DNA from 3 places in the Bacillus sp. SORGH_AS_0510 genome. Region 2 is predicted to be linked to each of the others. Evidence: riboswitches for the same ligand, from Rfam matches in the RefSeq annotation. Region 2 holds a riboswitch; each other region holds the start of a gene.
What was found. Region 2 has a riboswitch for cyclic di-GMP ahead of QE429_RS19970 (DUF192 domain-containing protein). Riboswitches for the same ligand answer to the same signal wherever they lie in the genome.
Positions count from the first base shown of each region.

Region 1 (7,956 bases), 290 kb from region 2:
TCCTTTTATCTTTGCTCTGTTAAGATCATCGGGCCATCTTTTGTAATGGCGATAGTATGCTCATATTGTGCGGAAAGTTTACCATCAACAGTTCGTGCTGTCCAACCATTAGAGTCCATCTTTGTTTGATATTGACCGATATTTACCATTGGTTCAATCGTAAAGACCATTCCCTCTTTGATTCTTGCCCCTTTTCCCGGCAGTCCATAATGTGGAACATCCGGTTTCTCATGAATCACTGCACCTATTCCATGCCCAATAAAGTCTCTCACAACAGATAGGCCTTCACCTTCTACATAAGTTTGGATAGCATGACCAATGTCACCTATTCGGTTTCCTACAACAGCCTGCTCAATTCCTTTGTATAAGGCTTCCTTCGTCACTTTTAACAAATGATCTGCCTCATTAGAGATATTCCCAACAGCATATGACCATGCTGAATCTGCTAATGCCCCATTGTAATTGACTACCATATCAATGGTGACAATATCTCCTTCTTTTAAAGCTTGTTTTCTTGGAAATCCGTGACAAATTTCATCATTGATACTGGCACATGTCGCATATTCATAGCCTTTATATCCCTTTTGCTCTGGTGTTGCATTATGTTCAGTTAAGAACTGGTCGACAAACTGGTCTATTTCCCAAGTAGTCACGCCAGGTTTAATTAATTTTGCTATTTCCTTATGACAAGCCGCTAGGATTTCCCCCGCCTTTTTCATCGCATCAATTTCACGTTGTGATTTCAAGACAATCATTTGTTTACCTGCCTTTTTAATTTATTTTTATGTATGTTAATATAAGATTTTTACTCGTTAAACTTTATGGCAACACTACTAATATTAACGCTAAACCGTAATTTTTTCAAAAATAGCATTCGCTAGTCTAAAATTAATAATTTTCACTATTTTTTATATTCCTTCGTTCTTAATATGGTACTTTTTCATTCTTTTTGGTAGAATTAACTTATAAATATGTATAATAGGTGTGTGAATTTAATGATTGGTGATCGCGTAAAAAAATTTCGCCTAGAAAAGAAAATGTCTCTTTCCGAACTTGCAGAACAAGCTGGCGTCGCTAAGTCTTATTTAAGTTCTCTTGAAAGAAACCTGCAAAAAAACCCATCGATTCAATTTCTTGAGAAAATTGCTGCTGTATTAAATCTACCAGTCGAGCATTTGATACATGAGCAAATTAATAAAGATGAGTTAGATAGCGAATGGATGAACCTAGTGAAAGAAGCAATGGGTTCTGGTGTTTCTAAAGAACAATTTCGTGATTTCCTCGAGTTTAATAAGTGGAGAATAAATCAAAATAATACTAATGAATAGTAGTTATTATAAAGAAGAAAAGCATTCTACATTAGAAGATCTCTCTTGTAGAATGCTTTTTTAATTATACCAAGAGTTATCTCTGATCATCTTGGTAAAGGAATTCACGAACATCTGCTATAGATAATCCAAGTTCTCTTGCTTCCAGTATTAGTGCCATCCATTCCTGATCAATTACTTCCACGGTTCTCTCTGTAATTATCATTTTTCTCACCCCTAAAATACAAATTGTATTCCAGGTAACCCGGCCATCATAGCAAGCGTATTGCGTGCCTTAGATCCTCGGTTTTGCGTCCCTACTTTTCAACAGGTTTGCCTTTTTCTGTTAGTTCTAATACTTTAATATTACAGTTTTCCAGCTCCTACTATTTATTTAGGTATAATTACTTAATATCAAATGATATGTACATTATATCTAGTCCTTTTATAATAGGTTGTTGGATTTTGTCTTTAATTTATAATTTTCTAATTATTTTTTCACACAAATTATCCTATTTTTCTACAAAAAATCCCGATTTCTCCCAATTTAATTGAAATGCAAAAAAGGAAGGATTCCAAATCAAATCCCCCCTTGAATATGACTATGTTTAGTTTGCTTTTGTTGCTGCAATAAGTGCTCCTACTTTAGCATTATGTTTCACTAGTGCAATATTCGCTTCTAAACTCGACCCCTCTGTTAACTCTTTAACCCTGCTTAGAAGGAAAGGTGTGACCTCTTTGCCTTGAATGCCTTTACTATCGGCCTCCTTTAAGGCTACTTCGATTACATCGTTAATGACTGATTCGTCCATTGCAAAGGCTTCGGGAATTGGATTGGCAATAACAATCCCACCGTCTAACCCCAAATTCCATTTCGCCTTCATTAATGCCGCAGCTTCCTCTGGTGAATCCACACGGAAGTTTACATGATGTGGGCTTGTTCTTGTATAAAAAGCGGGTAGGATGTCTGTTTGATATCCAATAACCGGGACACCGTTTGTTTCTAAATATTCCAATGTCAAGCCTATATCTAGTATAGATTTAGCTCCAGCACAAACAACGGCTACATTGGTCTTGGCTAATTCCTGAAGGTCTGCAGAGACATCCATCGTCACTCCCGCACCGCGATGAACCCCGCCAATGCCGCCTGTTACAAACACTTGTATACCGCCCAGATGAGCACAAATCATCGTTGCTGCTACTGTTGTTGCCCCATGCTTTTTAGAAGCTATGAGATATGGAAGGTCGCGCCTGCTGGCCTTCATAATTTCTTTACTAGTCGCTAAAAACTCCAATTCTTCATCAGATAAACCGATTTTTATTTTCCCATTAATGACAGCGATGGTAGCTGGTACGGCTCCATTCTGCCGTATAATTTCTTCCACTTCCTTAGCAGTCTGTACATTTTGAGGGTACGGCATCCCATGAGAAATAATAGTCGATTCAAGTGCTACAATTGGTTTCCCCAATCTTTTCGCTTCAAGCACTTCTTCTGAAAAAGACAAGTATTCTTGGTTCATCGCTTGGTTACCCCTTTGCTGAAGTATTTCTGATATGTTTCAAGTAATGTTTTTTGGTTTAACTCCGGACTTACGGTTTCATTAGAGTTAATAGTGATCAATGAACAGGAAAGTCCAATCTTACAAGCATCCTCTGTGCTAAGTCCCTTTAAGTATCCGAATAATATTCCAGCAATGAGGGAATCACCCGCTCCGGTTACATCCACAATAGGCACAATCGGGGGCATTAGCGCACCCGCTTCTCCATTTTTTGTGTAAAAAATTAACCCCTTCTCACCACGAGTGATAACAACCTTTTCAGCACCTTTTTTCATAATGACCTCTGCAGCTTGGTAGAAATCACCCTCAGATTTAATTTCTAATTGCGATAAAGCCTCTGCCTCTTTATGGTTCGCGATCAACCAGGTTACACCTTCAAGAGATGAGGGCAGCTTTTCCGTCTTAGGAGCAGAGACAGTAGCAATACATAACGGTTTCATGAAGTTCTTACTGTCATTAATTACTTGGTTAATGACTTCTTTTGGGAAATTTGTATCTAATAAAATCATTTTTGCTTGTTCAATTTGTAATAGAATATGTTCAAAAATAGAATCGTTCACTTCATTATAAATAGCCATATCAGCTAAGGCGATTTCCATTTCACCCAATTGGTCAAGAACCGCAGTATATGTGCCCGTGGATTTTCCTTGTATGACTTGTGTGGGGCTTACATCTACAAAAGGCTTCGTATTATCTAACAGCCATTCCCCTTCAGGATCAGAGCCCACGTATGCAAACAGAGATGTCTTAAGTCCTATTCGTCCAGAGTTTTCTGCAATATTTCTTGCAACACCGCCCCGTGACATAGAACTTATAGCCGGGTTTGATGTTCCATATTTCAATTGATTTAGTGCTTGAATTTTCCGGTCTACATTTGCACCGCCAATACAGAGAATATCAAAATTGATTGCCTCTTGTTTGTTCATAGTAGCACCCACTCCTTAAGATCCTTTGTTTAGCAAGTCAGAATTTCAACTATTCCCTACTTATATAACTATTACGATATAAATTTAGAAAATCCTGTTAAAAATTTTGAAAATCTAAGCAAAAGGAATTATGATAATTAAATTTGTCTAAAATGTGACAGAAGACATATAATGTTAACAATATACAAATAATTTTAATATTCCAAAAATTAGGAGAGGTGCTATTTCTATGACGTGGATTCACGTGCTGAATTATTCGATTCCTATAGCGTTTATGGTGTTTGCTGGCTTTTTTCTAGATCGTTTGTGCAAACCGGCAAAACAAGAAGATGCCTCGACTGGGGAGTCTCCAAGTGGAGAAATAAAATAAAGCTGGTGAAAAGTGTATGAGGCCCACTTTCACCAGCTTTTTTTGATTTATTTAACCAAATACGAACCTATGTGACCGGTCTGTCTTTTCCCTACCTTCTTGTGATACGTCGGACCGCTCCTACGTGACAGATTTGCCTTTTTCACAATCCCTTCGGGCTCGTAGACACCTTCTACGTGACCAGTACCTCTCTATAGCACCTACCCTAGGCACGTAAAGATTTCATATGTTAGTATTTTATCTTCTTTTGCACCTTTTGCTCATAGTTTTTGAAAATGGCTGAATTGGTTTTTACGCCTCGTTTGGACATCAACTGATTGAAGCGGATAAGTTTTTCATTCAAATTCTTTTGGAGGTTTTCTTTCTCACCGGAGTCATCACATTTCTTAATTAAATTTTCAATTGTCATCATTTCTTGTCGCAGCTGACCTTCCTCTTGGGTGTATCCTGCATTTTTCAGCAATTTGTAGGCCATACGTAGCTCCTCGGGGATTCCTGACATATCCTCTAATTGGAGAGGCTTTCCTAACCCTGGAAGATTATCGAATTCTCCGTCTTTGTATGCCTTCTTTATGCGGTCTTCCGAGATAATATGAAACATATCCATTCTTTCGACCTCCTTATTTTTACCATAATCACTATATTCATTATATCAACCTGAACCTTATAGATAAAATTAGAAACCAGATCAATAAGTAAATTATTTTACTCAAATTCGGGAATGCTACTTGCGAAGATGAAAGGAGTGGTAACATTGGCACGTGGAGAACATTTTAACCATAAGAACAAGAATCATCCCGGTAATTTCCCAGAGGATACTTTAACGGAAAAAAAGGGAAAAGAAGCAGTTGGAGATGAAGAGTTCCTAGTGGTTCGCGAAGCATTTAAAAATAGAGTAGAAAATGAAGAAGAGTATCGCGGTGATACGGCTCGTTTATTATCCGATCAAACAGAGTAAAAGGCGTGAGTTTTTCACGCCTTTTCCATTGCCCATTAATGTTGTTCTTTTTCCACACTGAATTCTTTTATAAAATGAGAAATCTCTATTTCTTTTAGCCATGTTGCCGCTTTTTCTATATCCTTTGAGAAGACGCGGTCTTGGGTAATCGAGGCTACTTGCTCACGGCCTTTTTCATAAAATCTCTTCGTTTGAGCGGCCATTTTTTCTACCCCGCGAATTTCTACCGCTTGCATCGCACAAATGAGTTCCACAGCTAATACTCTTCTTACGTTTTGAATGATTTGATAAGCATGTCTAGAAGCAATGGTCCCCATGCTTACATGATCCTCTTGATTCGCTGAAGATGGAATAGAGTCCACACTTGCTGGATGTGCTAATGTTTTATTTTCTGATACAAGTGCTGCCGCCGCATATTGCATAATCATTGCACCTGATTGAAGACCAGGCTGTGGGCTTAAGAAAGCCGGTAAATCATTCAACTGCGGATTGACTAGACGCTCAATTCTTCGCTCCGAAATATTAGCCAATTCTGCAACGGCAATTTTCATAAAATCCATGGCAAAAGCAATAGGCTGTCCGTGGAAGTTTCCTCCTGAAATGACCTTTTCACCATCATCAAAAATTAATGGATTATCCGTTGCCGCATTCATTTCAATTTCTAATTTTTCTTTTACGTAATCCAAGGCCTGCCATGATGCGCCGTGGACTTGTGGAATACAACGTAAGGAGTAAGCGTCCTGTACTCTCAACTCTCCTTGCTGAGTCGTTAATAAACTATCACTTAAATAGCTACGGATCCTGCGCGCCGTATCAATTTGCTGTTTATAGCCCCTTGCCACATGCACTTCTTCCGCAAAGGCATCAATAATACCGTTAAGCCCTTCAATTGTCATGGAAGCAATCAATTCGGCTTCATATGCCAATTGCTCTGCTTCTAGATAACCCACTACACCCATGGCTGTCATTGCTTGTGTCCCATTAATTAGTGCCAAGCCTTCTTTTGCCTCTAATGTAACCGGAAGGATTCCCTCTTGTTGAAGAGCACTCATGGCCTCCATTCGGTTTCCTTTATAAAAAACTTCCCCTTCCCCAATTAATACTAAAGCAAGATGGGATAGTGGCGCCAAATCACCACTCGCCCCTAAAGATCCTTGCTGGGGAATAACAGGAATAATTTCAAGGTTAACAAGCTCCAGAAGTTTCTCAATAATGATGGGTCTAACTCCAGAAAAGCCTTTAAGAAGGGCATTTGCACGGAGAAGAACCATCGCTTTAGACACGATTTCAGGGAACGGTTCACCCACCCCGCATGCATGGGAACGGATTAAATTAAGCTGCAAATCCTGAACGTGTGATTTATCAATTAACACATCGCTAAATTTTCCAAATCCGGTGGTAATGCCATAGACTACTTTGGATTCTGAAACAATTCGATCAACCGCTTCTCTACTTTTCTTTACTGCTTCCATACTTTGCTCTGAAGCACGAACCTTTTGGCCGCGGTACAAAACTTCCTTCATTTGTTCTAACGTTAAACTTGCTCCTGTTAATGTAATCATCTTTCTCGCTCCTCTACCACTTTAGTATAATAAAGAAAGAGGTTGGATTCCTTTTCACTTTAGAATTGGAGTCCAGCCTCTTTTATAATTGGATTTAAATATGGAATTGTTTTTTGACGATGGTTCATGAAAATCATTCCATTCAAATTTATTATTGTATTAATAACTATTGTATGGGATGAAATGTTTATCTGTCAATTGAATTTTCTGAATTTTAGTACAATATCACTTTAGCAGAATAGTGAATGAAAGGATACCTGGTTATTATTAAGTGCAAAAAAGCGCTGATCCTTTTTACAGGATAGCGCCTTATTATATATGGGTTAATCAAACTTCAAACCTTTTAATGCTTCTGCCAACGCATTATTAATTGGTTCTTCCTCTTTTTGCTGGTTTTTCAAATATTTTTGTACCGTACGTTTATCAACTTTACCACCAGATTCTTTTTTGCGGCGTGCTTCGAAAGCAGAAAGTTTTTCACGATATCCACATTTACATGCAAAGATTTGGCCCTCACCTTCGCCTCGTAGCTCTAGCTTTTTATGGCATTGTGGGCAGCGTGCATTGGTAACGCGTGACACATTTTTGCGATGTCCACATTCACGATCCTGACACACGAGCATTTTACCTTTTTTGCCGTTCACTTCAAGCATTGGTTTTCCGCAATCTGGACAATTCTTTGTGGAGATATTATCGTGCTTATATTTTTTATCACTAGCTTTTATTTCAGAAACAATTTCTTTTGTGTAGTTTTTCATTTCACTGATAAATACTTCTTTTTTCAACTTGCCTTGAGCGACTTTGTCAAGCTTCTGTTCCCACTCAGCTGTCAACGCAGGTGATTTAAGCTCTTCTGGAACTAAATCCAACAATTGACGACCTTTTGAAGTAATATGAATGTCATTACCACGCTTTTCAATTAAGAATGAATTGAATAGCTTGTCAATAATATCAGCACGTGTCGCAACAGTCCCTAAACCCCCAGTCGATTTCAAGGTGTCTGCAAGTTGTTTATTTTGGGTATCCATATACTTCGTAGGATTTTCCATCGCTGAAAGTAATGTCGCCTCAGTAAATCTTGCCGGTGGCTTAGTCTGACCCGAAGTTTGTGCGATTAATTTTACGTTTAATGTATCCCCTTTTTCGATACGAGGTAATATTTGCTCTTTCAGATCATCTGTATTATCGTCGTCTTCAAGTCGATTATTGTAAACTTCTTTCCAACCCATTGATAAGATGGTTTTTCCTCTTGCAACGAAGTTTTCCTCACCGAT
Region 1 covers NZ_JAUTAU010000001.1:4,191,822-4,199,777, forward strand. Annotated here, with positions in the region: gene map (type I methionyl aminopeptidase) at 6-755, opposite strand; gene QE429_RS21365 (helix-turn-helix domain-containing protein) at 996-1,328, shown strand; gene QE429_RS21370 (anti-repressor SinI family protein) at 1,405-1,533, opposite strand; cyclic di-GMP riboswitch class I at 1,564-1,655, opposite strand; gene QE429_RS21375 (pseudouridine-5'-phosphate glycosidase) at 1,916-2,827, opposite strand; gene QE429_RS21380 (carbohydrate kinase family protein) at 2,824-3,792, opposite strand; gene QE429_RS21385 (hypothetical protein) at 4,022-4,162, shown strand; gene QE429_RS21390 (DnaJ family domain-containing protein) at 4,392-4,769, opposite strand; gene QE429_RS21395 (hypothetical protein) at 4,908-5,120, shown strand; gene hutH (histidine ammonia-lyase) at 5,156-6,682, opposite strand; gene QE429_RS21405 (DNA topoisomerase III) at 7,006-7,956, opposite strand, start outside.
Region 1: another riboswitch for cyclic di-GMP. It lies ahead of QE429_RS21370 (anti-repressor SinI family protein); the one in region 2 lies ahead of QE429_RS19970 (DUF192 domain-containing protein).

Region 2 (7,956 bases):
CAACATCGCCAATTTTTAGAAGTTCCGAATATCCATATCTTAAATTTTGTTCATAGGTTTTTGCTCCTGGTCCACTAAGTGCCAAAATGCCAAAATTCCCTGATGACACTCCTGAAGAATCAACTTTTAATAAGTAAGTTTTGTTATATTCCAGAATCACACTCTCGTCGATTCCTAATGGAGCGGCACCTACTGCTTTTCCTATCACACCTAATCCTGCTGCAGCTCTAGCTGTGACGTCCGTTTTTTCAAAACCAAAAATTTTCATAAACGTCATGTTTACTGATTTCGTTAGGTGGATGGTAACTTTACTTCCCATGTTAATACCAAGATTGGTTAACGTGTTCGCTGCTTTATGAGAATCTAAGATATATTGCACGGTATCAGTCACTTTTTGTTCTGTATTTGGCAGCTCTTGAGCCCCTGAAAGGACGGCTGCATTTGCTACCTTTTGCAGCTTTGCTTTTTCCATATAAATTAAGCCTCCATCTATGGCTAATCCTGCCATACAGAGGATGGTCATTAGCGAGATTGCACCAAGAATGAGGGCATTCCCTTGCTCACCCTTAAATAAACTAGTAAAAAATTTTCGCATATTTATCCCTCACTCTACGCGAATCGTTGAATTTGTTTCAATGGCAAAATCGGAGGGGAAGAACTTGGAAATCATAGGAGTTAAAAATGTCATTGGATACTTCAGCTTGACTGTTACATAGTCTCCCGAACGCCTAACCGTATCCGCTGGAGTGATTGTTACCTGTAATTTTGTCGTATCCCCTAAATGGACATATTGGTGGGCGAAAGTTGAAATGTCAGCATCCTTCTTTCCCAGACCACCTAGTCTAACTGTTTCCTGAGCCGCCATTTGCAAATGCGCATAGGAATATATCACTCGACCAAAATCAAGGATTCCTACTAAAATCAATAGAAAAATAGGAATAATTAGCGCTGTTTCTACCAACGATTGGCCACGTTCATCTTTTTTCATTGGAAAAGGGCTCCAGGGAAATATACTTGAAAGATGGCTCCTGCCGCAATAGCGACGCCATAAGGAAGCGTGGTTTTGACCGACTCATTTTCCTCGAGAAGAGAAAGCCTCATTCCATGCCGCAGACCATGCATTAGGTATAATAATCTCTTTAAAAATCCTTTACGGTAAAGAATAAATAGGATAGCCATAAAACCTCCAGCCAGAGCCATATAGATCGACGCCATTAATACAAAACTGATTCCCTTTAATCCGCCAATTACAGCAAGGAGTTTTACATCACCAGCACCCATTCCTCCAAGGAGATAAGGAATTAATAGGATTCCTAACCCTACAGCCGTACCAAGGAGTGCCCCTGTTAATCCGCTCCATCCAGCGGTAATGGAGTGAAAAATCCATGCTATAAATAAAAAGGGAAATAAAACCTTATTATAAATTTTCCGTTCCTTTAAGTCGGTAATCACACATATAATCAGGAGGATCATTAGTAGTAAGTTACTCCACACTTATATATCTCTCCTTTCCTATTCGTAGGTATGGTTTATAACTATTTTCTTGAAAGAAAAATAGCCTCACGTTTATATTGAACGCAAGGCTATAAGGAAATAGCTAAGTTAAATCAAGATAAATAAATATTATTGAGTCCCGCCGCCTGCACCAGCACTTGTTAATGCGTCCTTTGCATCCGTAAATAACTTAACAACTTGATCTTTCATTACTAGTAATACTGCTACAGCGCCAACCGCAATTAGTCCTAAAACTAACCCATACTCAGTCATACCTTGTCCTTGTTCTTCAGTAAATAAAGCTTTCATTTTTTTCATCATTTGTAAAAACCCCTTTTCATTTTATAGTTAAATAGTTTCCAATTTTTGTTTCCGTTTGCTGAATCGTGCCTGCTGGCACCTCTAATACTGACTTTGCTCTTTTGTGATACTTCCCTACTGTTGCGGGCTTTACCGTTTCGTCCAGGCCGACAATTTCAAGATCTTCACTTAAGTAAATGACATCGATGGAATAATTCATGAAGAAAGTATGAATGGATTGGCAGGGTTGGATTAATAAGCCGTGTCCTGCTGGTAAACTTTTCGAAAACATCAGTCCTTTTAATCTTTTAAAAAAGGTATCAGCTGTTGATAGATGGTTTGCCAGTTCCGCTCCGTTTGACAGATTCACGACTTTCACTCATTTCACCTCCGATAATAAAAATAACCCCGCCTTTACCGAAAGGGGGGTTAAAAATAAGCGCACCTAAATATACATAGATAAACTATGGATAAATAGTATCACTACTATGAAACACCCTGTTCTTTCGGTAACTGGCTGGCGTAGTGCAAAAGCACCTTAGCCCCTTTAGCTTTGCGTCGCTGATTTTCATCAGTTTTGCCTTTATCGAGAATCAGTGTTTGTTTGTCCGACTGATCTCTTATTCACATAATAGAACTTTTTCCCCTCAAAGAGCATCCTACTAAAATACTATTTTATTTCAAAGGAGTTAGGTATATTTACCCATTTCCGACTAAAACCCTTATAAAATCAACAATAAATGCGTATATATCCTCAAATTACCTATACTGCCAATTTATTTAGGCTAACCATTCACCATACATTCGCCCATACATATAATTTATAGATAACAATTAAAAAGGATGTTGATCATGCCAGCCATCGTTGGAGTTGCACAGGTAATTACCTTAGGAAGCAGTTCAGTATTCCATATTGGCGACGTATATAAAATTATGCCATTTTCTAATGCCAAAACATTCTCAGGAGCCGGGTCATTTAATACAGGGGAAAATTTGCGTCTAAACAACAATTCAAGTTCTACTAACACATCGGATGCAGATGTTATTGATCAAGGAATTGCCCTAAATGCTTAACAATTGGGTGGTCTAACATGAATTACTATATACAACAATCCATTCAAGTAAATTGCATAAGAATTGGGAGTATTTCCAATTCCTCTGTCATGCAAATTGGCAGTGCTGGAATGATAAAACCATCTGCCTATCTTTATAATACTGGTGGTTTTACAGAACCCGCCCCCAAGCCAATTAAAGCCCTTGGAAGCTTAGTGGGTACCCCCGCCGTGCCATTACAGGCAGCTGTTAGAAAAAAAGAAAATGTAGACAAATAATTCTCATCCATCTTTTGGGTTTAACGAGACTACCTACTGTGAGGTGATTTCATGTATCAAGATTATTCCCAATACCTTCAATGGCTGCAAATGTATATTCAAGCACAGGAAAAGAGAATCGTTGCATTGGAGACTACCCTTCAAAAAATGCAAGAAGAGATGAAGCAACTAAAAGAGAAACAGCCCATACATGTCGATAAAATTGAATATAAATTTGATCAATTGAAGGTAGAAACTCTTGAAGGGACATTAAATATCGGTCTTAATCCTTCTGAATTATCTGAAATCGAAGATTTTGCAGTCCAAAATCAGCAATTAAACGTCCCACCGACAGCCCCTAAAAATCAAATGCAACGTTCGATGAAAATTGAAGAGGCGATCTACAGATATCTTGAAACTGATTTACCCTCAATTGTAGAGTCCACTCAAAGAGAATTAAATGTTCCAGCAAATGAAGCCTATTTATCCTTTATCAAACAGGATATAACCAAGCAGCTTCCTAACCGAATTGAACATCACATAAGGGTTAACGCAAATACCCATCGGTCATCAGAAAATACAAATGTAGATGACAGTATCATTGACGCAATTAAGCAGGAGATAAAAAATGGCGTAACCGTATTTTTTACTAACCTGCCAGCACACGTGAAAGGGATGAAAGCGGAATGAACTTTGAAGTCTATAACCGAGAGCTTATCGTCCAAAATATAAAAGTTATTGGCGTTGCCAGTTCATCACTAGTCTTGGTTGGCGACGCGGAAACCATTCAATTGGCATCCACCTTTGATACACCGGCAGAATCATTAATAATTGGCCCATTTGTACCGCTCCAATCGGAAGTGACTTGATTCATGCTTAATAGAACCTCTTGTGTAGATGCTATTAATATAGACATTGTATCGTTTTCTTCTATCCTGCAACTAGGGGATTCATGTATTATTAATGGTCTATCCAGAGCACTCGCAGTACAACGGGAAGCAGAGGAGTTTTATGGATATGAAGGAAATTACGGAGCGTATCCCGTCTATTACGAACCCATCCCTTTGGAACCAGTTACTGAGGACATATCAATGGTTCAGCATCATGTAAATCCAATTATTAAAGTTCATAACATTGATTTTATCGCTATATCATCCTCCTCCCTACTACATGTCGGCAACACCCAGCATGTTTCGATGGAAGTCCGGGTTAAGCATATTAGACAACTTCTTCCTGTTCCACATGATGAACAAGGACAATGATGAAAGCATAGTTTATATATTATATTGTATCAGTTACTAATAAAGGATGTTTTATATGCCAGCGATTATCGGTCCGGTACAAATCGTTAACGTGGGTGGGGGAATTGTGCAATTTGGGGACGCATTATATATTTCACCAAAGAGCGGCTCCAAAACAAATGCTGGGTCAGGAGCATTTAATACTGGTGGATTCATTGTAAATAATAATGGATTAAGCGGAACAAATGTCCTTGATACCAACCTAATCGACCAACCTATAGCAGGTAACAATTAAAAAATGAGTCTGACTATTGAGTCAGCCTCATTTTTTTTCTTTATTCATTTACCTTCAAAACATGCGCTCCATCAAAGAAGAACAAATATCGTTCAGTAACTTTTCTTCTCCATATTTGTTCAATCGCCTTTGTATATAAATTAATTTGCAGTTTATATCGGTCTTCTAGGATTGATATTGCTTGTGCAAAGCCGCCTTTATATCTGTCCGTAATTCCATCTGATTTATAATCAATAAGAACCAGGCCCTCTTCATCTTCTAGGATACAGTCAATGATTCCTTGGACAAAAACACTTTCATCTGCACCCTTCCAATCTGGATATACTTCTTTTGCAGGCAATGAGAGTGTAAATGGGATTTCCCGATGGATGGCTTTTGAATGAAAATATCTCTGACCCAACTCAGAATGAAAAAACTGAACAATTAATGGGCTATCAATTACCTCTGCTTGCTCTCGGGTGAGCAGCTCATTATGAATCATCCAGTCTAGCTGCTCCCTAATGGATTCCTCACTAACTGGTTTAGATATGTCCACATGTTGCATGACCATATGCATGGCTGTACCACGCTCAGCAGGACTTAATTGTTTCTCCTGCATGAACTTTGGACGCTTTGAAATGGTTTTCTTAAAATGACGGACGAGTTCTGTGCCACTATGTTCATCTGCTACTTCCCTACTCCGCTTGATCTCTGATACAGATTGTTTTGAGCGATGTACCGCTGCGTTAGGGTAAGCATATTCCCAGGTTAAACGGTCTCTAATTTCCTCTGTATATGGTGAACCTGCAGGTACTGATTCAGATTTTTGAACTTTCTCCATATAGTAGTCCTGTTCCATTTCTAATGCTAGTTCCTGGTTCTTGATTTCTTCTGCATTTATCAATGAAATGTTCCAAGAAGACGGATGGTTGGTAATTTCCGTAGGGATAAGAACAGAGGTTTCTCCATTCATTCTTAGTTCTCTACAGTCCTGATGGCGAATGAGTGCCGGACCAATCCAATCGATATAACTAGCAGCAGCTGCTCTTTCATAATCTTTTAACAGCCACGCTGTATTAGAGGAGACATCAATCCATTGATCCATCTTTTTTAATGCATCCTTTAATGTAGCCGTTGCATATAGCTTTTCTTTCGCCCTTGTCATTGCTACATACAACACTCGCATCTCCTCAGCAAGCATTTCCATTTTCTTTTTCCGTTTAAATGCAATCTGCGGTAGAGATGGGTATGAGATTCGTTTCTTAATATTGACATACTTAGCTGCAAATCCGTATTCCTTATCCAACATATATGGTTTACGAATATCGGACAGATTAAATTGTCTTGCCATTCCAGCCATAAATACTACTGGAAATTCAAGTCCTTTACTGCTGTGGATGGTCATAATTCGAACAACATCTTCCTGCTCACCTAATGCTCTAGCAGCTCCTAAGTCATCCCCTCTTTCAATCATACGTTCAATAAACCGTAAAAAGCGGAATAATCCTCGGAATGAGGTTTGTTCATATTGACGTGCTCTGTCGTACAGGGCTCTCAAATTCGCTTGGCGCTGCTTTCCACCAGGCAGGCCTCCGACAAAATCATAAAACTGGGTGTCACGGTATAGCTGCCAGATGAGTTCTGACAATGAGCCTTGCCTTGCCAATGAACGCCATTCAGTCAGCGCATCATAAAACCCCCGCACTTTCTCGTAAAAACCTTCTGTTGACTCATCAGGCTTACTTTGACAAAATGCAGAAACAGCGTCCCAAAAGGACCCTTTTTTCTGATGGATCCGTATTTTGGCGAGTTCTTCCTCGGTAAGTCCTACTATCGGTGAACGTAACACCGATGCAATAGGGATATCCTGGGAAGGATTATCAATGACACGAAGCAATGACATCATAATGGCTACTTCCGTTGCTTCAAAATATCCAGTGGATAAGTTAGCATAAATAGGGATACCTTGCTGCTTAAATTCCTCCATGATTTGCGGTGCCCATGTCATAGACCTTAACAAAATCACAATATCTCGATACATTACCGGCCTTTTCGATTTTGTTTTCGTGTTGTAAACAGGCGATCCTTGTGAGACTAATTCTTTTATTTTTGCCGCAATGACTCTGGCTTCGAGCTGGGATTGTTCTAGTTCTGCTGCATCAAAACCAACTGGTTCCATCTCAGCAACAGACTCTATTTCTTCTGTAGTTTCTAATGAGTCTGACTTTTGATCAATAAGGATCAGCTCAACAGGGAATGTCTCATCGTCAGGATACGGCGCTCCATTCCTAAGTTCTGCCGCTTCATCGTACTCGATTTCCCCCACTCTTACACCCATGATTTGTTTAAACAAATAATTTGTCGCCTCAAGGACTTCTTTCCGACTTCTAAAATTCCGTGCCAAATCAATTCTTAATCCAGATGATTCACCATCCATGGTAAATCGATTATACTTGCCCAAAAATAGGTTCGGCTCCGCTAATCGAAACCGATATATCGACTGTTTTACGTCTCCGACCATAAACAGATTCCCATATTGCTCATCGTCCTTGGTCACAAGTTTTAGAATCGTTTCCTGCACCATATTTGTGTCCTGGTACTCATCACAGAAAACCTCTTTAAAATGCCTTCTATAGGCAAGTGCAGCCTCTGAAGGTATAAACTCACCTTTAGCAGAAATTTCTCCAGTCAATATCTCTAGACAATAATGCTCAAGATCTGCGTAATCTACCAGGCCTTTTTCTTTCTTAGCTTTTTCAAAGTGGAATGCAAATTCTTTTACAAGGTAGATCAGAGTTTCAATTAATGGCTTCATTTCTTCCATATCACGCAAAAAGCTTTCTGGTTTACGTGAAAAGAGTTCTTCACCAATATCTTGGATTTTTTTCTTGGATTTTTCTCGCAGTTTTTGTGCCTTATCTGCTAAATCCTTATCGTATTGATCCCCTCTTACAGGTTTTGCACGTGAAAACGCCCAAGTTTGCATAGCCTGATAAAGCGTCGACCATGAATCATTTTTAGCTTTTATTAACATATCAATTACTTGTAGATCATCTATAAAGTTCTCCGCTCTAGGTGCTGGTCCATTTGGGAGTTTGGTAATTTCCAATCCCCGCTTGCTCATTTCCTTTGCAGCTTCTAATTGCAATTCAATATCAAATAAAAGTGCCTGGATAAAAGGAAGATCTTCTATATCTGTAGTCTTGTCGACATCATACATGTCCACAATTGACTGCAGGTATTTCTCTGGCAGAGGATTCGAACGAGCAAAATCATAAATAGACCGGACAATATCTTGTAAGGCATCGTCACTCCGATCACTGGTAAACGAATCAAC
Region 2 covers NZ_JAUTAU010000001.1:3,902,193-3,910,148, forward strand. Annotated here, with positions in the region: gene QE429_RS19950 (pilus assembly protein TadG-related protein) at 1-595, opposite strand, end outside; gene QE429_RS19955 (TadE/TadG family type IV pilus assembly protein) at 605-988, opposite strand; gene QE429_RS19960 (A24 family peptidase) at 985-1,494, opposite strand; gene QE429_RS19965 (Flp family type IVb pilin) at 1,624-1,815, opposite strand; gene QE429_RS19970 (DUF192 domain-containing protein) at 1,832-2,173, opposite strand; cyclic di-GMP riboswitch class I at 2,300-2,386, opposite strand; gene QE429_RS19975 (spore germination protein) at 2,647-2,868, shown strand; gene QE429_RS19980 (spore germination protein GerPB) at 2,886-3,125, shown strand; gene gerPC (spore germination protein GerPC) at 3,177-3,794, shown strand; gene QE429_RS19990 (spore gernimation protein GerPD) at 3,791-3,973, shown strand; gene QE429_RS19995 (spore germination protein GerPE) at 3,977-4,366, shown strand; gene QE429_RS20000 (spore germination protein) at 4,422-4,640, shown strand; gene addA (helicase-exonuclease AddAB subunit AddA) at 4,681-7,956, opposite strand, start outside.

Region 3 (7,956 bases), 840 kb from region 2:
TTTCTCGTATAGATGGACTTGAGGTGTCTACGACACGCCTACTATCAGGTGAAGAGGATGTAGACATGGCGGAAGTTATCACGAATCTGAAAACTCAAGAGAATGTTCAACGTGCGGCTTTATCAGTTGGTGCACGTATCATTCAGCCTTCATTAGTAGATTTCTTACGTTAATTACATTAAGGCAGCACAATTTATTGTGACTGCTTTTTTTATGTGATTTTATCATTTACCTCTTAACTTTTATTACCAATTACCGATATAATTAGAGAATGTTAATTTTTTCTATAGAAATAGACACCAGGAGGACTTTATGTATCCAAAAGTGAACCAAAACATAATGATTGATATTATGGACTATGAACTATCCTGTAGGTCCAATATTGCTGAGATTGGCCAATCCGAGATACTTATCAGTATTCCACTAGATCGTGAGATTATTGGTTTGATATCAGTAGGGATAAAATTAGAAATTTCCTATCTCACTGGAGAAAGTAAATTTCAATTTACAACAGAAATCCTTGGCAGAACGAAAGATACCATTCCCTTATTACGCTTAGCAAAACCAAAGGAAAATGAGATCATAAAAATCCAGCAAAGAGAAAATGTTCGGGTCAATTCCAATTTACGTTTAATGATAGAAGAAAATGAATTACATACTATCAATATTAGTGCTGGAGGCGTACTATTCTCCTCCAAACTAGATTCTTCCTTTTATCAAGACGAAGAGATTGCAGGAACATTATTTGTGCCCGATGCACGTAGTAAAGAAATCGATTCTGTACCGTTTAAGGGTAAAGTTATTCGAGTGAGTTTGATGAGAGAAATTGAAAGAAATTATGTTGCGCTTGAATTTACTTCCATCAAACGGCCAGACCAAATGAAAATCATCCAACATTGTTTTGAAAAACAGCGACAGATTCGTTTGAAAGTGCGCTAAGTATCTACATAAAAGCCTTCTCGTTTCAAAATGAGAAGGCTTTCTCTTTTATTTTTCAAATTTTCTCTGTTATTTATCAAACTACACGTTTACAGATAATTACAAATTTTATATAATTAACATATTGATGTAAATTGTAACAATTATTTATTTTGATGAAAAGACACCCATAAAAAATTCATAAGAACGAATACATATAGTAAGAGAACAAACCAATAGTGTTTTTGGGATGACAAATGATTTTGATAGATGTATGATTGTAGTTTAGGTTTTATGTTTTGTACCAATCGTTCTTTTCTAAAAATCATGTAGGAGGTATTCTTATGAGTTTGAAATCCGCATTATTTGAGCTTAAAGAGTCATTAACGAACAAGGAATTAGGACAATCAGAAGAGTCTTTCATTCATGAGTTGGAAAATAAAAACAAATTAAGTAATGGATCACTAGTCTTTTATTTTAGCAATTTGATGATGTTCCATATGAATGAAAATAATCAAAATACATTAGATTCAAAAAAGACAAACCGAAAATGGACTAAAAATGAAATTTCATTTATGTTTCAATATATTAGAGACCGCCAAGACGAGGGTGCATTGAATATTACAGAGATTCTAGAGGAAACAGCAGACTTGTTGAATCGAGGTTATCAATCTGTAAACTATAAATATTATTCAACTCTTAAGTCCCATGAAAAAGTTCAAAAAGCCAATCAAAATGGCATTCAGTTCACAACTATTAATGAGCGCAATGTACCAGTAATTTCAATTGAAAAATTGGATGATACGCCACAGATAGCACAAATTCAAAACACTCCATCATTACAAGACGGTGATTTGTTAGATATTCTATCCGGTCTTATTACCAATGTCCAACAACTGCCCGGTCTAAATTTACATGAAATGTTAAGAGGCTTATACCAATTAACCAATATGGCTCTTCAAAACCAAGAAGCTCTTCAACAAATGGAGACGATGAAATCAACCATCAACCATGAAAAAGAAGCACTTAGGGAAAAACTGGTTAAGAAAGAACAACAACTAAGGTTAGAGAAAAAACGAAATGACGATTTACAGCTAGAAGTTTCTAAGCTTGCACGAGAGATTACTGCATTTAATAAGTTAGGGGATGCAGCTAAAATACAGAATCTTAAATCCTATAATCAAAGACTTAACTATATTATTGATGGATTTGGCATTGTCCTTCAAGTTGGAAGCTAAGGAAAAACGAAGGAAAGATACTCCATTTTAACAATGGAATATCTTTTTTATATATTTTCTAAAGTGGAGGAATATATTAACTTATCCAAAAAAATCAAAATGATTCAAAATACATCTTTTTGATGGACTTAACTTTTTTTCTTACTATCCGATAATCATAAAAACAAGAAATGCATGTAAAGAAGGAGAGTTAATAATGGTTTTAAATAATCCTTACCAAGCCTATCAAAAACAAGCTGTCACTACGTCAAAGCCAGAAGACCTTACATTTATGTTATATGAAGGATTAGTTAAATTTATACGACTATCAAAAGCTGCCTTGCAGGATAGAAGACTAGAACAAAGTAACACTTATAATTTAAGAGCACAAGATATTTTAAGTGAATTAATGGTAACCTTAAAAAAAGAATATAGTATTTCTGAACAATTACTACCGATGTACGACTTTATGAAATCACGATTGATTGAAGCGAACCTTAAGAAAAGTGAGGAAATACTTGTTGAAGTAGAAGAGTTTGCCGTGGAATTATCAGAAACTTGGGCGACTGCCATGAAACAAGTTAAAACTAATAGCTAGGGTCTGAATTAAAAATGAATGAATTGCTTAAGAAGATATATGAAGTGACAGTAGAGATGTGCCACCTATTAAAAGAAGAAAATTATGAGGAATTTGAAAAACTTTTAGACGATCGAAATACACTTATGTGTAAAGTGGATGAATTAAAAAATAGTGTAAATGGTTATGTTTATTCATCATCAGAGTTAAAATTGTTAAAAGACACATTTCAACTAGATCAGGAATTCGCTCCTTTACTTGAAAAAAAATTGTCTGAAACAAAAATTCTCATCAATCAACAAAAGAAGCAAAAACTCGTCTCTCAACAGTATAGGAACTACACTAAACAAACGAATGGTATCTTTTTAGATTCAAAAAGGTAAATTTGTCATAGAAAATGTCGAAAAAAGTAAATATTATTTGTAGTTTTTAACAAAATATGACAAAAAACTAGGTGAAACACCTTTATATTCTATAAATTAGGACTAAATACCTAGTTAATTCGACAAAATTAGGTAAAAAGTCGGGTATTCTATATTGTTAAAACATTCTATTATTTGATTAGAGATTATTTAGTTACAAGAAAACATTGAATCTCGATCAAGGCAAAACTGATGAAAATCAGTGACGCAAAGCTAAAGGGGCTAAGGGAATATACTATGCCAGCCAGTTGCCTAATAGATAGGGTGTTTTTCCTAGGTATAAAATGTCTACATAGGTATAGGACTTCTATACCCTCTGAAAGATATTTTGTCTGTTAACCCCCCTTCTGAAAGGCGGGGTTATTTTTATGTCCTTTAACATGGGGGTTAAGGAGAGGAAAAAAAGAATGTTCCTACAACAGATAAAGACAGACGAACATGTCAACAACAAGATTTTAGATTTAATGGAATTTAAAAAGAGGAAACCATTGTTTAAGCATCCGATTAAGATAACACTTGGATATCCAATCAATTGTTCCTATTATATTGTGAAAAATATTGTTTATATGGGAAAGCAGATTCTTGCAATGAAGCAAGAAGAGGATACAGATACGATTGTTTTAGTTGAAGGAAAAATTGAAAATGGCCAATTAACTTGCATTTCAATGCTTACTGAGGATTGTTTAGTAGATGTAAGTAGAATGCTAGACGGCGCGATCTAACCCATAAGAAAGGAGCTTACCATTGAAAATAGGTGATGATTGGTTTACCAAAACGATGTTAACAAGTACGATGTCAAGAAACGAAAATTTAACTACACAGGTAGGGACAAATAGTTCAGACTTTGCAAACCTTTTTACATCGGTCTTAAATGAATTAATGAAAAATGAAATACCAACGGCAATCCAACCTTCATTGCCTTCCTTCTTAGAAAATATGACCATTACTAATGAGGGTTCAAAATTAGGGGAGGATTCGTTATCTTCTTTTTCAGGAGAACCGTTACGATTTCAGTCCATTAATGCTGATAAAGTTGATGAAGTGCTTGGCGGTAAGTTAAAAGGAATGGGGGAAGCATTTGTTCAAGCTGGACAGAGATTTAATGTGGACCCTGCATTACTTGTAGCAATTGCACAGCATGAAACAGGAAATGGAACATCAAAAGCAGCTTATATTAAGAATAATATCGCTGGTATGATGGGCAAAAATGGATTAAAGTCATACTCCTCTATTGAAGAAAGTATCATGGACATGGCCCGAAATTTAAGTAAGAACTATCTTGGACAAGGGCTGACAACCATTTCAAAAATTGCAGGTAAATATGCCCCTGTTGGTGCAGATAATGACCCTAATAACCTTAATCATCATTGGGTTTCAGGTGTAAGTAAATTTTTTAGTCAATTAAAGGTTTAATTCAATCTCAAAATGTTCTATAACAAAAATTTCCTTTGTAAAAAAGTGTAGATTAATAGACCTTTTTTATAGTATATTGATGATTGAATGTTGATAATTTTGTTGATATTTATCAAAAAATATCAAATTTTACGAGTGGAAAGGAGGAGGGGCATTTTGACAAATATTAACCTCCTACAAAAGGCATTAGATGCTTCCAGTTTACGCCAACAGGTGATTTCAAATAATATATCAAATGCTGAAACTCCAGGATATAAAACAAAACAAGTAGTGTTTGAGGATATCTTTAAAAAATATTTAAGTAATCAAACAAGTTTTGAAGGAAATCGTACAAATAGTCGTCATTTAGTAATTGGCAAATCATCATTTATACCTTCAGCCAGCATTGTGGAAAATACAAATTCAGTTATGCAGAACAATGGAAATAACGTTGATATCGATGAAGAGATGACAAATATGGGGAAAAACTCCCTTTGGTATTATACACTGACCGAACAAATTAACAGTGAATTTCAACAATTGTCCATTGCTATTAAAGGAAGGAGCTAAGGAACATGTTTGATTCGTTAAATATAAGTGCCTCAGCATTAACAGCTCAGCGTTTACGAATGGATGTAGTTTCTTCCAATATTGCGAATGCGGAAACCACTCGAGGTACATATGTCAATGGCAAATGGGAACCATATCGTCGAAAAATGGTAAGCATGGAGCCTAGAGAGAAGTCCTTTAACCAAATACTACAAGGGGCAATGGAAAAACAATCGCAATCACAGTTACAAGGAGTAAGGGTTACTGGAATCGTTGAGGACAAGACCCCATTCAAAACGGTCTATGACCCAGCAAATCCAGATGCAAATCCTGATGGATATGTGATGATGCCAAATGTTGACCTGTCAAAGGAAATGGTAGACATGCTTGCTGCGTCTAGAGCATACGAAGCGAATGTTACTTCATTTAACACTGGCAAATCGATAATGTTAAAAGCGTTAGAAATTGGACGTTAGGAGGATACATAAATGAACGTTTCCGGTATAAATAGTGGATTAATCAAAATTAATCAAAATCCAACTCAAAATGTTGAATCAAATTCGACTACAACCTCCTTTTCTAATGTACTAAAAGGGTATTTGGAAAATGTTGATACAACTGTTAAGCAAGCTTCCGATCTTACTGTCAAAGCTGCGGCAGGGGAAATAAATAACATACATGATGTAACCATTGCATCACAAAAGGCGAAGGTAGCTCTAGAATTAACCGTTACTGTACGAGATAAAGCAGTAGAAGCATATCAAGAAATGATGCGGATGCAGTTTTAATAGAATGATAGAAAGCTGGGCAGGGTGAGAGATGAAACGATCATGGACAGATCAACTTAAACATACAGGGGAGCAATTTGGAAGCTGGTGGAAATCCAAGAGCTCAAAACAAAAAGGACTCATCGTAGGGACATTTTTATTTCTAATAGTTGCCCTCTCTACCTTTATTTTTTTTGCGTCAAGACCTCAATATGTACCGTTATATACTGGCCAATTATCTCAAAGGGAAGTTGGAGACATAAAAGCAGAATTGGACAAGGAAGGCTATACAGGGTATAAACTTTCTGACACAGGTACAAGTATAGAAGTTCCTAAAAAAGATGCACCGGATTTGTTAGTTAGTCTTGCTGCAAAAGGGTATCCCAAAGATAACAAAATCAACTATGATATTTTTGGACAAAATCTCTCGTTTGGAGGGACTGACAGACAGTACGATATTCTTGAACGTGAAGCAATGCAAAACCAAGTTGCAGAAGTAATTAAGCATGTAGATGGAATTAAAAATGCTGAGGTAATAGTAACTTTACCTGAAAATTCAGTGTTTATCCGACAAGAGGATGAACAAAAAGCTAGTGCTTCAGTGATGGTAGAGGTTGAACCAGGTGCAAAGCTAAGTTCGCAGCAAATTAAGGCTCTCTATACATTGGTTTCTCGAAGTGTTCCTAACTTGCCAGTAGAAAACATCACGATAATGAACCAATATAGTGAGACTCTGGCGTTGTCTGAAACTGATGATGAGGAACAAGCACTTGATAAATATGATGAACAACGGAAAGTACAACAAAATGTCGAACGGGATATTCAACAGGACCTTCAGAGTTTACTAGGAAACATTCTAGGGACAAACAAAGTGTTCGTTCACACATTTGTAAAAATGAATTTTGATAAAGTCAAAACAGAAGAAAAATTAGTTAAACCAACGGATGACAATAATAACGGAATCGCCATCAGCTCAGAAAAAACTTCTAAGACTTATAGTGGGTCAGGCTCAAATGCCGGTGGGGTAGTCGGAACAGGCGAAACCGATGTACCTGGATATGTAGGATCTAATTCTGGTGGCGATAGCAATTATGAAGAGTCTGAAAATAGGGTCAATTATGAAGTTAATAGAATTAATAATGAAATCATCAAAAGTCCTTATCAAATAGAAGATATTACAATCAATGTGGGTGTGGAGCCGGATTCAGCCAAATCCAATACTCTATCAAAAGCAACACAAGATAATATCAAAAATATTGTGGCGAATACAGTACGGACGGCGCTTGGACATCCGAATTTAAGCCAAAAAGAGATTGATCAGCGAATCACTGTTTTTCCACATACATTTGCAACGAATACAGCTAAGCAAATCGGATCTTCGCAAAATTGGCTGTTAATCGGATCAGCAGCTGCTGGAGGACTCCTTTTACTTGGGGGACTGATTTGGATGTTGTTACGGAAAAGAAGACAAAAGCAAGAGGAACTCGAGGAACAAATGGAATTCTCATCATCTGCAAACGTTAAAGAACCAGAAGAATATTTTGCTGAGCAAGATATGAGTGTGGAAAGTCAATTGAAGAAGCTTCTTGAACAAAGACCGGAAGATTTTTCAAAAGTTATTAGAACATGGATACACGAAGAGGAGGTTTAAGTCCCATGGCTTCAGCATTAAAGTTGACTGGAAAACAAAAAGCAGCGATATTGCTTATTGCGATGGGCAAGGAGGGTTCTGCAAAGGTATTTAAGCATTTACCTGAAGAAGAAATTGACCAGATAACCCTAGCGATTGCTAATATCCAGAAAGTAGATCAAAAAGAAAAAGAAGAAGTTTTGAAAGAATTTCATGAAATGTGTATTGCACAAGACTTCCTGCAAATGGGTGGCATTAGCTATGCACAAGATGTATTAGAATCTGCATTAGGGAAAGAGCGTGCGCAGGAAATTATCTATCGCTTAACGACTCAATTACAAGTGAAACCATTTGATTTTGCTCGACGTGTGGATGCCATGCAAATTTATCATTTTCTTCAAAATGAACATCCTCAGACGATTGCATTGGTGTTAGCACACTTGGAGCCGCAGCAATCATCCATGATTCTTTCTTCCTTGCCTGA
Region 3 covers NZ_JAUTAU010000001.1:3,061,938-3,069,893, reverse strand. Annotated here, with positions in the region: gene QE429_RS15790 (flagellin N-terminal helical domain-containing protein) at 1-173, shown strand, start outside; gene QE429_RS15785 (flagellar brake protein) at 313-939, shown strand; gene QE429_RS15780 (hypothetical protein) at 1,263-2,156, shown strand; gene fliS (flagellar export chaperone FliS) at 2,353-2,733, shown strand; gene QE429_RS15770 (flagellar protein FliT) at 2,748-3,095, shown strand; cyclic di-GMP riboswitch class I at 3,307-3,390, shown strand; gene QE429_RS15765 (hypothetical protein) at 3,542-3,856, shown strand; gene QE429_RS15760 (glucosaminidase domain-containing protein) at 3,879-4,547, shown strand; gene flgB (flagellar basal body rod protein FlgB) at 4,704-5,096, shown strand; gene flgC (flagellar basal body rod protein FlgC) at 5,102-5,551, shown strand; gene fliE (flagellar hook-basal body complex protein FliE) at 5,564-5,863, shown strand; gene fliF (flagellar basal-body MS-ring/collar protein FliF) at 5,895-7,493, shown strand; gene fliG (flagellar motor switch protein FliG) at 7,499-7,956, shown strand, end outside.
Region 3: another riboswitch for cyclic di-GMP. It lies ahead of QE429_RS15765 (hypothetical protein); the one in region 2 lies ahead of QE429_RS19970 (DUF192 domain-containing protein).